Regions from separate parts of the Paenibacillus spongiae genome, predicted to be linked through region 1. Evidence: predicted binding sites of a transcription regulator. Region 1 holds the regulator's gene; each other region holds the start of a gene.
What was found. The regulator Rex, encoded in region 1, represses fermentation and respiration genes when NADH is low (regulators of the CRP and FNR family bind a similar motif). The targets are predictions, from matches to a motif close to TTGTGAAATATTTCACAA.
Positions count from the first base shown of each region.

Region 2: the regulator Rex is predicted to act here: its motif matches at 1,288-1,305, upstream of L1F29_RS24535 (cytochrome ubiquinol oxidase subunit I).
Region 3: the regulator Rex is predicted to act here: its motif matches at 1,766-1,783, upstream of L1F29_RS06155 (DoxX family membrane protein).
Region 4: the regulator Rex is predicted to act here: its motif matches at 1,477-1,494, upstream of L1F29_RS26775 (DUF1641 domain-containing protein).

Region 1 is NZ_CP091430.1:2,523,406-2,526,847, reverse strand. It holds gene L1F29_RS11715 (amidohydrolase) at 1-1,168, opposite strand, end outside; gene L1F29_RS11710 (redox-sensing transcriptional repressor Rex) at 1,149-1,799, opposite strand; gene dinG (ATP-dependent DNA helicase DinG) at 1,803-3,442, opposite strand, start outside.
Region 2 is NZ_CP091430.1:5,408,786-5,412,227, forward strand. It holds gene L1F29_RS24530 (3'-5' exonuclease) at 262-1,011, shown strand; gene L1F29_RS24535 (cytochrome ubiquinol oxidase subunit I) at 1,527-2,882, shown strand; gene L1F29_RS24540 (cytochrome d ubiquinol oxidase subunit II) at 2,879-3,442, shown strand, end outside.
Region 3 is NZ_CP091430.1:1,354,386-1,357,827, forward strand. It holds gene iolB (5-deoxy-glucuronate isomerase) at 1-488, shown strand, start outside; gene L1F29_RS06150 (LacI family DNA-binding transcriptional regulator) at 565-1,602, shown strand; gene L1F29_RS06155 (DoxX family membrane protein) at 1,894-2,436, shown strand; gene yunB (sporulation protein YunB) at 2,603-3,442, shown strand, end outside.
Region 4 is NZ_CP091430.1:5,935,607-5,939,048, reverse strand. It holds gene L1F29_RS26785 (Gfo/Idh/MocA family protein) at 1-356, shown strand, start outside; gene L1F29_RS26780 (sugar phosphate isomerase/epimerase family protein) at 359-1,228, shown strand; gene L1F29_RS26775 (DUF1641 domain-containing protein) at 1,573-2,001, shown strand; gene L1F29_RS26770 (NAD(P)/FAD-dependent oxidoreductase) at 2,029-3,207, shown strand.

The DNA.
Region 1 (3,442 bases):
CGGAGTAAACAAGATGCGATACCATTTCCGTCTGCGGGTAGAAATGCGGCTGCTCGGCATCAATCGCGATAAAGTCGGCCTTCATACCGGGCTTCAATACGCCAAGGAGCGAGTGCTTGCCTAAAGCGCGGGCACCGTAAACGGTTCCCAGCTTCAGCGCCTCGGAAGCCGGAACCGCTGTCGGATCGCCTGAAACGCCTTTATGGATAAGCGCTGCGAGACGGATTTCATCGAATAGATCCAAATTGTTATTGCTTGCCGCGCTGTCCGTGCCAAGAGATACCGTAACGCCCGCTTTTAGCAGCTGAGGCACCCGCGCCACACCGCTGGCCAATTTCAAATTGCTTGCCGGATTATGAGAAATAGCCGCTCCCCGCTCGGCAAGCAAAGCGATTTCTTCGTCATTGAGATGAACCGCATGGGCAAGCAGCGCAGGCTTGGAGAAAAAGCCAAGCTTGTCCAGATGCTCGACCGGACGGCGTCCGTAATCCTTCACATTCTGCTCCACTTCGGCAAGCGATTCGGACATATGCGTATGAAGCGGCACATCCAGCTCATGGGCGGCTTCAACGATCCGCTCGATATAATCCGGCGGACAAGTATACGGCGCGTGAGGCGACATCATTGTCGTAATCCGGCCTCCCGCCTGACCGTTCCAGTCCTTGGCGAACTGCTTGGCTTCGATGAGCTTCTCGGTCTGCACGTCCGGAGGGCACAAGCCGATGACGCCGCGGGTCAAGACGCCGCGAATACCCGACTGCTCGACAACTTCGGCAACAATATGCATGCGGTCATACATATCGACGAATGTCGTTGTACCCGATTTTAGCATTTCAGCCACTGCAAGCGATGTCCCCCATCTGACGTCATCATCGGTAAACTTCGCTTCCATCGGCCACATCTTCTGCTCCAGCCATACTTGAAGCGCTTCGTCATCAGAATACCCGCGCAGAAGTGACATCGCAGAGTGCGCGTGCGTATTGATTAAGCCCGGCATAAAGACAAGTCCTTGTCCGTTCAATCGCTCCGCACCTTCCGGGGCCGGGCTAGGCGGCTCTTCGCCCAAGTAGACAATACGGTCGCCCTCGACAACCATATGTCCTTTCAATACGGGACGGCTATCATCCATCGTTACGAATGTGCCGTTCTCAATCCACAGCCGGTTCATCGTCTTCCTCCTCATTCTTCTCCAAATAATAAGCTAAGCTTAGCAGCTCCCTCGTAAAATCGGCATAATGAATGCGGATATGTTCGGGAACGCGCAATATGGTCGGGGCAAAATTCAATATCGCTTTCACGCCCGCATCGACGAAACGGTCTGCTACATTCTGCGCTTCGACTGCGGGAACGGTAATAATGCCGATTACAATATGAAGCTCTTCGACCTTCTCCTTCAAATCATCCATCGCTTGAACCGTCAGACTGTTGATTTGCGTCCCTACGACGGAGGGATGCGCATCGAATACAGCCATGATTTTCATATTATCCTTCAAATACGTATTGTAATTGCACAGCGCACGGCCAAGATTGCCGGCGCCTACAAGCCCGACGCTCAGAGGCTGATCGAGCTTGAGAATTTGCCTTATTTTTTCGATGAGGTACGACACGTCATAGCCGATGCCTTTGCGCCCGAATTCGCCGAAGTAAGCCAAATCTTTGCGGATTTGCGCCGGATTAAGATCCAGCTTATTGCCGAGATCCTGTGACGAAACCGTCTGAATGTCCCGCTTATGCAGGTCGTTCAGCACCACCAGGTAAATCGGCAGCCTGCGCACGACCGCTTCGGATATTTTCTTCATGGCTTACCTCTCCTCTCTTTCAACCGCTAACCATTCCCTGATTCTCGGTACGATTAGATCTAGATGCATATGCTCGATTTTTGGGCCAGGCAGGGAGTACAAGAAATATTTGCCGTAATACGTATCGATGACGCGGGTATCGTAGATGAGTACAATTCCGCGGTCATTAGCCGTCCGGACAAGCCGGCCGAAGCCCTGCTTAAACCGGATGACCGCTTGAGGAATGGACAGCTTCATGAACGGATTCTGCTTCTGCTCCTGCAGCAGCTCGGATTTCGCTTCCACCAGCGGATGATTGGGCGGCTGGAACGGCAGCCTGACAATGGCCAGACAGGTCAGCGCATCGCCAGGGATGTCCACTCCTTCCCAGAAGCTGCTCGTCCCAAGCAGGACGGAAGCCGTCTGCTGCTGGAACCGCTTGGTCAGCTTGCTCCGGTTGCCGCTGTCGATCCCCTGCGCAAGGAGCTGGATACCGCTTGGCGCCAACGCTTCCTTGAGCGGGTCGTAAACCTGTTTCAGCATACGGTACGAGGTGAACAGGACAAGCATCCGCCCCTTGGTTTCCGCCGCGGCATCGGCTAAGGAACGAATCAGCATTTCATTAAATTGCGAGTCGCCCGCCGCACCCTTCAATACGGGGAAATTGCGCGGGATGCAGACCAGAGCCTGTTCCCTGAAATTAAACGGCGAAGGCAGCTGGACCGTCTTCAGCCGTCCTTGCTCCTCATCCTGCTGCAGCCCGAGCTGCTCGGCGGCATATTGAAACGACTTCTGTACCGACAAGGTCGCCGACGTGAGGACAACGCTCTTTTTTGCGTCGAAGAAATACGTCCGGAGCTGACCGCTTACATCTGCGGGCACCGCATACAGATGAACCGATTTCGCACGGAAATTGTTATTGGCCTCCAGCCAGTAAACAAACTCCTTTTTGTCCGCTTTCATAAACGAACGGAGATCGTCGCGCGCCCTCATGAGATCTTTGACCGTGCCGCTTAAATCCGTCACAAGCGCTACAATCGACTGATCGTCCAGGTCATCCTTCATTTCCGTAAATATTTTGTCCAAGGAACGGACGATCTTGTTCAGATGGCCGTGCACCGCTTCTTCGACGATCTGGGCATCCTTCCATTGGTTCGGAAGCTTGCCGGATCTTAGGCGCAGCACCAGCTGGCCCGCCTCGGCGGTCGAATCCTGTGCGCCGCTTCCCATGATGGCAAACAGCAATTCGAACAGCTTGTCCCAATCATCGCGAAGATCGCCGAATACCGGCACCACATCGTCGATCGTTTCCCGCCACGCTTCGCTCTTCTCCGCGCTTTCGCCGCTAAGTCTGTGTTTCAGCTGAATAAGCAGGCCGTTGCGGGCGTCCTTGCACAATCGGGCAACGGGATGATTAACGGAATGATAAGATAATTGCGTTCCCAGATGCTTGCCCGCTACTTCCTCCAGGTGATGCGCTTCGTCTACGATCAGGTGCTCGTATCCGGGAAGCAGCCTGTGGTCGGCGCGGATATCGGTAAACAGCATGGAATGGTTCGTTATGACAACATCGGCTAAATTGGCTTCCTGCTTGGCTCTATGATAAAAGCATCGTTTGAACCAAGGACAGCTCCGGTTCAGGCAGGAGTCCGCGTCGCTCGCAA
Region 2 (3,442 bases), 2.9 Mb from region 1:
GGCCTCCCCTGAATTTACCAATCGCCGTATTGGCAACATTGTAACATAGGGGTAGGAAGCTTATTCGCCGCCCGAAGTTCATTTTGAACGAAAAAACCGCATTTGCGTGATTCTACGGCTGATTGCCTTTGAAATCCGGCGTTTTTTGAAACGGCTTTCATTTGGATTCCCAACATTTCCACCTTTATGGATGCGTGAACATTTTACATGATGCTCAAGCTATACTACAATGAGAGGTAATTGTACGAGTGGAGGCTTTTCATGACAGACTATATCATACTGGATATTGAATTCAACGGACGTAAATTTGCCAGCGATAAACCGATGGAGGTCATCGAGATCGGGGCTGTCCGATTGAATGCCGCGCTGGAGCAGGTCGATGAATTCTCGGCTTTGATCAAACCGGTCTATTTTGCTAAACTGAATGATTTTATTAAGAAAAAAACCGGAATTCCTCAAGAATCCATTGATAAAGCTTCAGGGTTCCGCAAGGTTATCGGCGATTTCGTCCGCTGGCTGGATCGAAGCGAATCCTTCTTGCTTGTCACATGGGGCGGCGAGGACTTGAAACGGATCATATACGACACGCGAATGCATCAATTGAACGACGCATACTGGATGTCGGCCTCCTATTTCGATTTATTGAAGGGATTTCTGCGCTACAAAAAAATTACGAATGACGTCAGCGTCGAAGCGGCTCTGGCCGATCTGGAAATCACGCCGGAGGGCTCCGCGCACCGGGCGCTCGACGATGCACGAATGACTTCTGAGGTCTTCAAAGCGATATTCGATCAGCTCGATTTCAACCTTAAGCAGCAATTCAAGGACGTTTACTCGAATGCGAAGGAGCGCCGGATGGTGAAGCAGGCGGTACGGGCTATGCGCGCGCAGAAGATCGTCCCGCAATGGGAGCTTGTCGTCACCCACTACCTCAAAGACAAATTGCCGCTGGACGATACGAGAAAAATGAACGAGCTTCAGCAATATTTCGCAGCGGAGATTACGAATTAGGCGTCTCTGCCTCTAAAAAAAGATTGCCAACCTACCGGCCTTGCCTGCCGATGGGTTGGCATTCTTTTTTCTGAGCATCTTTAGAACGGCTTGCTGTGCCAGACGGGTACGGTAAAGCACAATGTCCTTAAAGGTCACATCTTCAAGCGATTCTTTATCGTTCCGTTCCCTCCATTGCTTTGAAATGTAAAGGTGCGTTCATAGCGATCATAGATACGGTACACAGGAAACGTTTCAATACTTCGCCATTGTTTATTCAACCTGTTGTCACAATCTTTGTGAAATAAATCACAGATTGTGGTTATACTATAGCTAATCGAAGGTGTTGACTTCCAAATGACATGCAGAAAGGGATGATTTCATGGAGCAGCCGAAGGAGAGCCGAGGGAGTAAGCAGGAGAAGCGCCTCATTTACTTATGTATCGGCGTTGCCATTATTATGCTCATGTCCTTGTCACGTTATTTATTTTAATCGCGAATTACGATGATACTTTTTGATGCAGGAGGGGATTCGCATGCTGTTAAGTGGTTACGACCCGGTATTCTACAGTCGGATACTCACGTCGCTTACACTCGGATTTCATATTATTTTTGCCACCATCGGTGTCGGTGTTCCGCTCATGATCGCTTTAGCCGAATGGATCGGAATCAAACGGGATGATCCGCATTACTTGCTGTTGGCCCGCCGCTGGGCGCGCGGCTTCGTCATAACGGTCGCCGTCGGTGTCGTTACCGGAACGGCAATCGGTCTGCAGCTCAGCTTGCTCTGGCCCAGCTTCATGCGCGTTGCCGGGCAATCGATCGCGCTTCCGCTATTTATGGAGACGTTCGCCTTTTTCTTCGAAGCGATATTTTTAGGAATCTACCTCTATACGTGGGACCGGTTCAAGAACCGGATGGTTCACTTCTGGCTGCTTATACCGGTCGTCATCGGTTCGTCGGGGTCGGCTTTCTTCATCACCATCGTGAATGCATTTATGAATGCGCCGGTCGGCGTTACGGTTGAGGGTGGCAAAATCGTCGATATTTCTCCGTTCGGCGCAATGCTCAGTCCTGCTATGCCGACGAAGGTGACACATGTGCTTGTTACCGCATATCTCACCTGCGCCTTCATACTGGCCGCTATCGCCGCCTGGTCGCTTCTGAAGGGACGCAATCACGTCTATTACAAGAAAGCGCTGAAACTGACCATGGTCTCAGCCTTCGTGTTCATTATCGCCAGCGCCATGATCGGCGACTTGTCCGGTAAATACTTGGCCAAATACCAACCGGAGAAGCTGGCCGCCATCGAATGGCATTTTGAAACGACCGCGCAAGCTCCGCTTATTTTTGGAGGGATTCTGACCGAAGATAACGAGATCAAATATGGCTTGAAAATCCCGTTCGCGCTCAGCATCCTGGCCCATGGCAATCCAAACGCGGTCGTGATCGGGCTCAATGATATTCCCGAGGATGAGCATCCGCCATTATGGATTCATTACTTGTTCGATTCAAAAATGGCATTCGTCGCGATCATGACGCTTATCGCAGCCGTCTTCATGATTCTTCTGTGGCGCAATCGAAACAAGGCTTATACGTCCAAATGGATGCTGCGCTCTATAATCGTTGCTGCGCCGCTCGCAGTGTTGACCATCGAGCATGGGTGGATCTTCTCCGAGGTTGGACGCCAGCCATGGATCCTGCGCGGCATCATGCGAACATCGGAGGGCGCGACGGTATCGACTCACGTTGACACGATGCTTATTCTGTTCGCACTGCTGTATATCGTCCTTGCCATTACCGTCGTGCGCGTTCTCATCCGTATGTTCCGCAGCAATACGGCAGAAGCTGAGATGGCGGATAGACTGATCCCGGGAGGGGAAGATAAATGAGCTACGAAGTATTGGGTATAACGGTTCTGTGGACCTTCCTCTTTGGCTATTTGATCATTGCGTCCATCGACTTCGGCGCCGGCTTCTTCAGCTTCTACAGCTCGATTACCGGCAAGCGTCACCTGATTCACAACATTATCGAACGTTACTTATCCCCTGTCTGGGAAGTAACGAACGTCTTTCTCGTCTTCTTCTTCGTCGGGATCGTCGGTTTCTTTCCGGATACCGCCTATTACTTCGGTACCGCATTGCTCATTCCAGGCAGCATTGCCATTATCCTGCTTGCCATCCGGGGTGCGTATTACGCCTTCAACAGCTACGGAACCCGAAGCAAGCCTGCCTATATGTTTCTGTACGGTGCCAGCGGACTTCTTATCCCCGCCTCACTGTCGACGGTGCTGACCATTTCAGAGGGCGGATATATTGAAGTTGACAGCAGCGGCAAAGTAACCTTCCTGTTCGAGAAGCTGTTCGCCAGCTCCTATTCGTGGACCGTCGTTCTGCTTGCGATCGTCAGCGTGCTTTATATATCGGCGATGTTCTTGACTTATTACGCCGCC
Region 3 (3,442 bases), 1.2 Mb from region 1:
GTGCCGCGCCCGGCAACCAAGGAGGCGGCGAAGCCCGACTGATCCCGCCGGCTGCGGTTGGCGTGGAGATGCGCGGATACGGCCATATCGAACGCCGGATTCATAACATTTTGCCGGAGAGCGAGAAGGCGGACAGCTTGCTGGTGGTGGAAGTGTTCACGCCGGAAGGCCACTGGTCGAGCTACCCTCCGCATAAGCATGACCGGGACGCGCTGCCGGACGAGTCGCTGCTGGAGGAAACGTACTATTATCACGTGCAGCCGCGGCAGGGCTTCGCGATCCAGCGCGTCTACACCGACGACCGGACGCTGGATGAGACATTAGCTGTAAGAGACGGCGAGACCGTATTGGTGCCGAAGGGTTACCATCCGGTAAGCGCGCCCCCCGGATATGAAGTGTACTATTTGAACGTGATGGCCGGCCCGGCGCGCACGTGGAAATTCCATAATGATCCGGACCATGCGTGGATTATGCAGCCGCGCGGGTGACCGGCGGTTGCAACTTGGCTTCCATCCCCACATAATGAGAGGTACGTAGATTTGGACTAATGAACGGGTGGATGAGATGTCGAATGCAACGATATATGATATAGCCCGCGAAGCCGGCGTGTCGATCGCGACCGTCTCGCAAGTGATTAACGGAAAGGGAAAGATCAGCGACAAGCGGCGGCAAGAGATCTACCGTATTATGGAGGAGCTGAATTACCGCCCAAGCGTCATTGCGTCCGCATTAACCGGCAAGAGCACGTTTACGCTGGGGCTGCTCATTCCGGATATATCGAATCCCTTCTTTGCGGAGATGGCCAGAGCCGTCGAGGATTGCGGCAGCCGCAGCAAGTACAGTCTGGTCATATGCAGTACGGACAACAAGGACGAGAAGGTGAGCGGTTATTTGGAGCTGCTGCAGCAGAAGAGCGTCGATGGCATCATTATCGGCACCGGCGTCGAGGATCGGGATCTTTTGACCCCGCTGCTTCACAAATCGATTCCGATCGTCATGATCGCCAGGGAAATGCCGGGCATTCAGCTGCCTACCGTCATCGTTGACGATTATGCAGGCGGGAAGAAAGCGGCCGAGCATCTGCTCGGGCTCCGGCATAGAAGCATGGCGATTATTACGGAGCCGACCAAGGTAAGCAGCAGCCGGGAAAGACTCCGCGGATTTAGAGACGCGATCATGAGTCAAGGCTTAGAGCTGCCCGACGAGATGGTGAAGAAGACCGGGGAGAATTTATTGAAGGACGGCAAAAGCAGGGCGCTCGAGCTGCTTGCGGGTTCTAATCCGCCCTCGGCGATTTTCTGCTGCAACGACCTGATTGCCATCGGCACGCTTCAGGCGGCCAAGGAGCTTGGTATTCGGGTACCCGAGCAGCTGTCGATCGTCGGTTTCGACAACACGATTCTGGCATCCGTAACGGAACCGGCGCTGACAACCATTTCGCAGCCGACCGAGAAGATGGGCAGCATTGCGGTAGAAACGCTGATACGCTTATTGGAAGGAGACTCCACGGCGGAAGAGCAAGCCCGGACTATTCTAACGCCGGAGCTGGTCATCCGGAGCTCGACAGCCTCAGCCTTCGCGGGGAGTGAGGCCCATCCTTGAGCAGGCATGGGATTAATCCGGGCTCGGGACCGCGACCGGCGGGATCTGAGATCGAGCTATAAGTACCTTAAGGCTTCGGAGATGGTTATTCATCTCCGGAGTCTTTTTGTTATGCGCCGCATAAAAGTGCGGTTGAAAAAATAACGCAAATGTTTTTCATATTATGTGATTTATTTCACATACATGATTTGGATAAGGGGGTATAGTGAAAGTGTGATCAGGAAGTAATCAAGCAGCTTGAACAACCTGCAAGCAATGCACCTTTTTTAAAATACAAAGGAGTGTATGGTCATGATGAAATTTTGGAGAGAAAATGTGTATGCAGCCGGCGTACTGCTTATCTTTCGGGTGTATCTGGGCTGGCAATGGATGACGGCAGGGATCCACAAGCTGACGGGCGGATTCGACGCCACAGGGTATTTGAAGGGAGCAGTCGCCAAACCGGTCATGGACAAAGCGACGAATGAACTTGTTTACCCAACCTTCACCGGATTTCTTGAACACTTCGCGCTGCCGAATGCAAAAATATTCAATATTGTCATCCCGATCGGTGAGACGCTGGTCGGCCTGGGACTTATCTTGGGAGCTCTAACGACGGCGGCGGCATTCTTCGGACTGCTTATGAACTTCATGTTCCTGTTTGCCGGAACGATCAGCACGAATCCTTGGATGGTCCTCATCGGGACAATCGTCCTGGCGGGAGGAATCAATGCCGGCAAATTCGGCGTCGACTATTACCTGCTGCCGCTGCTGCGCAAGCTGTTCCACAAGAAAGACAACAAGAATGACGGCGCGGATGCAGGGAAGGGCATAAATACACCTGCACATATATAGACGCTAGATTGCAACCGGATGCGGGGACGGCTCATAAGCCGTCTCCGTTTTCTTGATAGGAATGAATCGAAGCACCCGCTGGCGCAGGGTGTTTCTTCTTTTTTGGACGAACGCTGCATAAGCTTGGAAAGGGGATGCGGACGAAGTGTGGAAGGGGGATCGCCGCATGTCAAGATGGGGTAGAAGAGGATGGCGCAGCCGCCGCCGGCCCAAGGGGAAGAAGCTGAGCCGCGGGAAAGTGTTTCTAATTATAACGCTCGTCGGTTTGTTTTTCTTGTTCCAATTCTTTATTTTCATCGAACGGAACCTGCGCGAGCCGCTGATGCATGTTGCGATGATCAGGGTAAAACAGGTTGCTACCCAGGCGATTAATAAATCCATAACGGAGCAGGTCGCACACCAGACGGATGCCGCCGAGAAGCTGATCGACTGGAAGACGAACGCAAGCGGCAAAATCTCCGGCTTTATGCTGAACTATGCGGAGCACATGCGAATAACATCCCAGACCATCGATACCGTACAGGGGACATTGACCGAGCTGGGCGACATTCCGGAGCATATTCCGATCGGCCGGGCTCTTAACAGTGCGATTATTACATCCTTCGGACCTCGTGTGCCGGTCAAATTCGAACCGCTCGGGGCGGTGAAGGTCGATTTGAATACGAGGCAGAAGGATGCCGGCATCAATATGATCTTGGTTGAAGTATATATGAGGATCACGGCGGAGGTATCCATCATCATTCCATTCGACACAAGGCCTGAGCTGGTGGAGACGGAGATCCCGATTTCCTATTTGCTCGTTGTAGGCGATGTGCCGATGTATTATTACGATAACAAAGGCAACCCGGTCGGCGATTCGGCTCCGGGAGCGCCGAACATTTCCCTGCCGATCGAGCCCGGCATGAACGGCGTAACGACAAGCCCGCCGGCGGAGGTTAAGCCGGCCGAGCCCGGAACCGAGGAGCAAGGCGGCAATGAGGGGGCAGGATCGGGGGAGATCCAGCAA
Region 4 (3,442 bases), 3.4 Mb from region 1:
CAGTTGAGATCGACACCTTCACCTCGATCCGATTCGCAGAGGGTGCCGTTGCAGGATTGAATCTTGTCGGTTATGCGCCTTGCTGGCATGAAACTTACGTGTTCTGCGGTGAGGATGGCGCGATATTCTATGATAACGGAAAGATCACGCTGCGCCGTCTCCGTCAAGAACCGGTCGTGCCGGAGCTTCCGAAGTCGACGACCAACCAGGACAAGAGCTTCATCGATGCGATTCTCGGTCGCCATGAGGTGCTCGTATCCGGCGAGTTCGCCTACAAGGTGGTCAAGTTCTCCGAGATGGTCTACCAGGCGGCGGGCTATGTACCGATCGAAGCCGGAAAAGAAGGTGTACAATAACCATGAATTTCAAAATAGGAATGCGCATACCGCCTAAGATGGGGGCGGAAGGGATCGGCAACGTGGCGAAATGGGCTGCGGATAACGGCTTGGACGTTCTGGATGTGCCGCGACTGACGCCTGAAGTGAAGGCGGCATGCGAAGCAGCGGGCATCGGCATCGGTTCGACCGATGTGGATTACACGGCGCAGCTGTTAAGCCGGGACGAGGGGCGCCGCAGCGATGCCATTCAAGGGCTGAAGAAGCAGATGACCGAGGTTTCCCAATTGGGCGGACGCGTATTGTTCATGTGTCTGGTACCGGAGGATCATACGCTTCCGCGCCATGAAGGCTTCGCCATATGGAAGGAGTCGTTCCCGGAGATCGTCCGCCATGCCGAGCAAACCGGCCTGTACATCGCCATTGAAGGCTGGCCGGGGCCTGCGCCGCATTATGCTACGCTGGGCTGTACGCCGGAGATGTGGAGAGCGATGTTCGAAGCGATTCCGTCCAACCATTTCGGCCTGAACTACGATCCGTCCCACTTGGTCCGTCTGGGCATTGATTACTTGCGGGCGCTGGACGAGTTCGGCGAGCGGGTCAACCACTGCCACGGCAAGGATACGGAAATTCTCCACGAAGAGCTGTACGAGAGCGGCGTTCTTTCAGCGACGTTCGGCGCGAAGTACGGATTCTCCGAAGGCTCCTGGCGGTATACGATTCCCGGACACGGCGAAGTGGAATGGGGCAAAGTAGCCGTCCGCCTGGATCGTCTCGGATACAAAGGAGCGATCGGAATCGAGCTGGAGGATCACCGTTTCTGGGGTTCTTTGGAAGCGGAGAGACAAGGAATCTTGAAAGCGACCGAGCATCTGGCGAAATATTTCAGGTAAGCGTTCCAGAAGTTTGATTACGGGTCCATACATCTGAAGCCTCAACGCAAAAATTCGGCTAAAACAGCTAATTTTTGCGTTGAGGAATGAAACAGAAGCGTACGCGGGACAATAGATCCAAATCGCGCTAATTTATTTGATTTTCCTTCATTTTTTGATTGCCAAATGACTGTCGTTTGGGTTTATAATAGATGGAGCAGTAAACAAGCTTTATGTCGAAATTTCATTTCGCAATCTTCATGATATCTATGTGATTAATTTCACTAGATTATGCGGATGCGGAATAAGAAACACCTTAATGCCAATTATCAACTAATTATTATGAACAAAGGAGCAAAGTGCAAATGTCAGAAACAACCGTTCAGAATGTAGAACTGGAAGCTTCCGTACAAGGGAGCGCGAAGTCGGATGTACTGGATCAGCTGTTGAAGCCGGAAGTACAAGAAGCTTTGACAGTATTGGTGGATCAGCTGCCTAAGCTGTCCGAGATGATGGCTCTTCTTACGAAGACCTACGACTTGGCACAGAAAGTAGCGACAGACCGTGTACTGATTCAAGACATGGTAGGCGGTATTCAAGAAGTGTACAAGCCTCTTGAAGAGAAAGTGAAAGGCTACGCATCCGCTGCGATCGAAGCGAATGACCGTGCGGATCAAAGCGATGCTACGATCGGCCTCTTCGGCATGCTGAAGCTTCTGAAGGATCCCGAGCTGCAGAAGATGCTTCGTTTCGGCCAAGCTTACCTCGATATTCTAGGCGAAAGAAAGAAATAATTCTAAAACGAAGAACGGAGGATAAACGTGAGTAAACAAATTTTGATCTTGGGTGGCGGCTACGGCGGTTTGTTGAGCGCCCTTTCGGCACGTGCACATTTTACACCAGAAGAAGCTAGCATTACGGTCATCAACCGCGTGGATTCCCACCAAATTATTACCGAGCTTCACCGCCTCGCTGCAGGCAACGTAGCTGAGAAAGCTGTTGCGTTGCCACTGCAGAAGCTGTTCAAAGGGAAAGACATTAACGTTCAAGTCGGCTCCGTTCAATCGATCGACTTGGAAGGCCGCAAGGTATCGGTTGAAGGCGGTTCGACATTCAGCTATGATTCTCTCGTTCTGGCACTTGGCAGCGAAACGAACTACTTCGGCATTCCAGGGCTTCAAGAGAACAGCTTCACGCTGAAATCCGTAGCGGACGCTAACCGTCTGTTCGCACACGTGGAAGCCCGCATTGCAGAATACAGCAAAACGAAGAACAAAGCGGACGCAACGTTCGTTATCGGCGGCGGCGGTCTTACAGGCGTTGAGCTTGTGGGTGAGCTTGCTGACGAGCTTCCAGGCATCTGCAAGAAGAACGGCGTAGATTTCGCAGACGTTTCCCTGTACCTGGTTGAAGCAATGCCAAGCATTCTGCCAATGTTCTCCCCTGACCTGATTGCTCGTGCACAGGAAAGCCTGGAGAAGCGCGGCGTTGAATTCTTGACAGGATTGCCAATTACGGAAATGAGCAAAACGACCGTCAGCCTGAAGGACGGCAGAACGATCGAAACCAACACTTGCGTTTGGACTGGCGGCGTTCAAGGCAGCTCCATCGTGGCAAACAGCGGCATCGAAGTAAACCGCGGCCGTGCAACGGTGAACGAGTTCCTGCAATCCGTATCGCATCCTGAAGTATTCCTTGCCGGCGACTGCGCTGTCGTATTCGGTCCGGAAGGCCGTCCATACCCGCCAACTGCACAATTGGCATGGCAAATGGGCGAGCTCGTCGGCGGCAACATTGCAGCTTACTTCAACGGTACGACGATGGACAAATTCGCACCGGTCTTCTCGGGTACGCTTGCTAGCTTGGGACGTAAAGACGGAATCGGCGCCATCGGCGAAAGCGGCATCGAGATGAAAGGCACGCCTGCTTCCCTGATGAAGAAAGCAAGTAATGCCCGTTATCTGTCGCACATCAACGGATTGTTCTCGCTGGCTTATTAATTAGCATTCGCAACCTATAAGCCGTACATGCAAGAAGACGCTGTTCACACTGATTCTGTGAGCAGCGTCTTTTTTGTGTTCTTTTCGGGCTTTCTGACTGGCAGCAGAAAGATCGCAGATAAGCCGCCTAAACCCTTCCAGCTTGACAAAGTCGCCCTGCCCGCGCGATAGTGAGGATAGAAGCATATGAAAGAACAGGCATGAGCGGAATTGTTATGTCGGCTATATCGCCTGG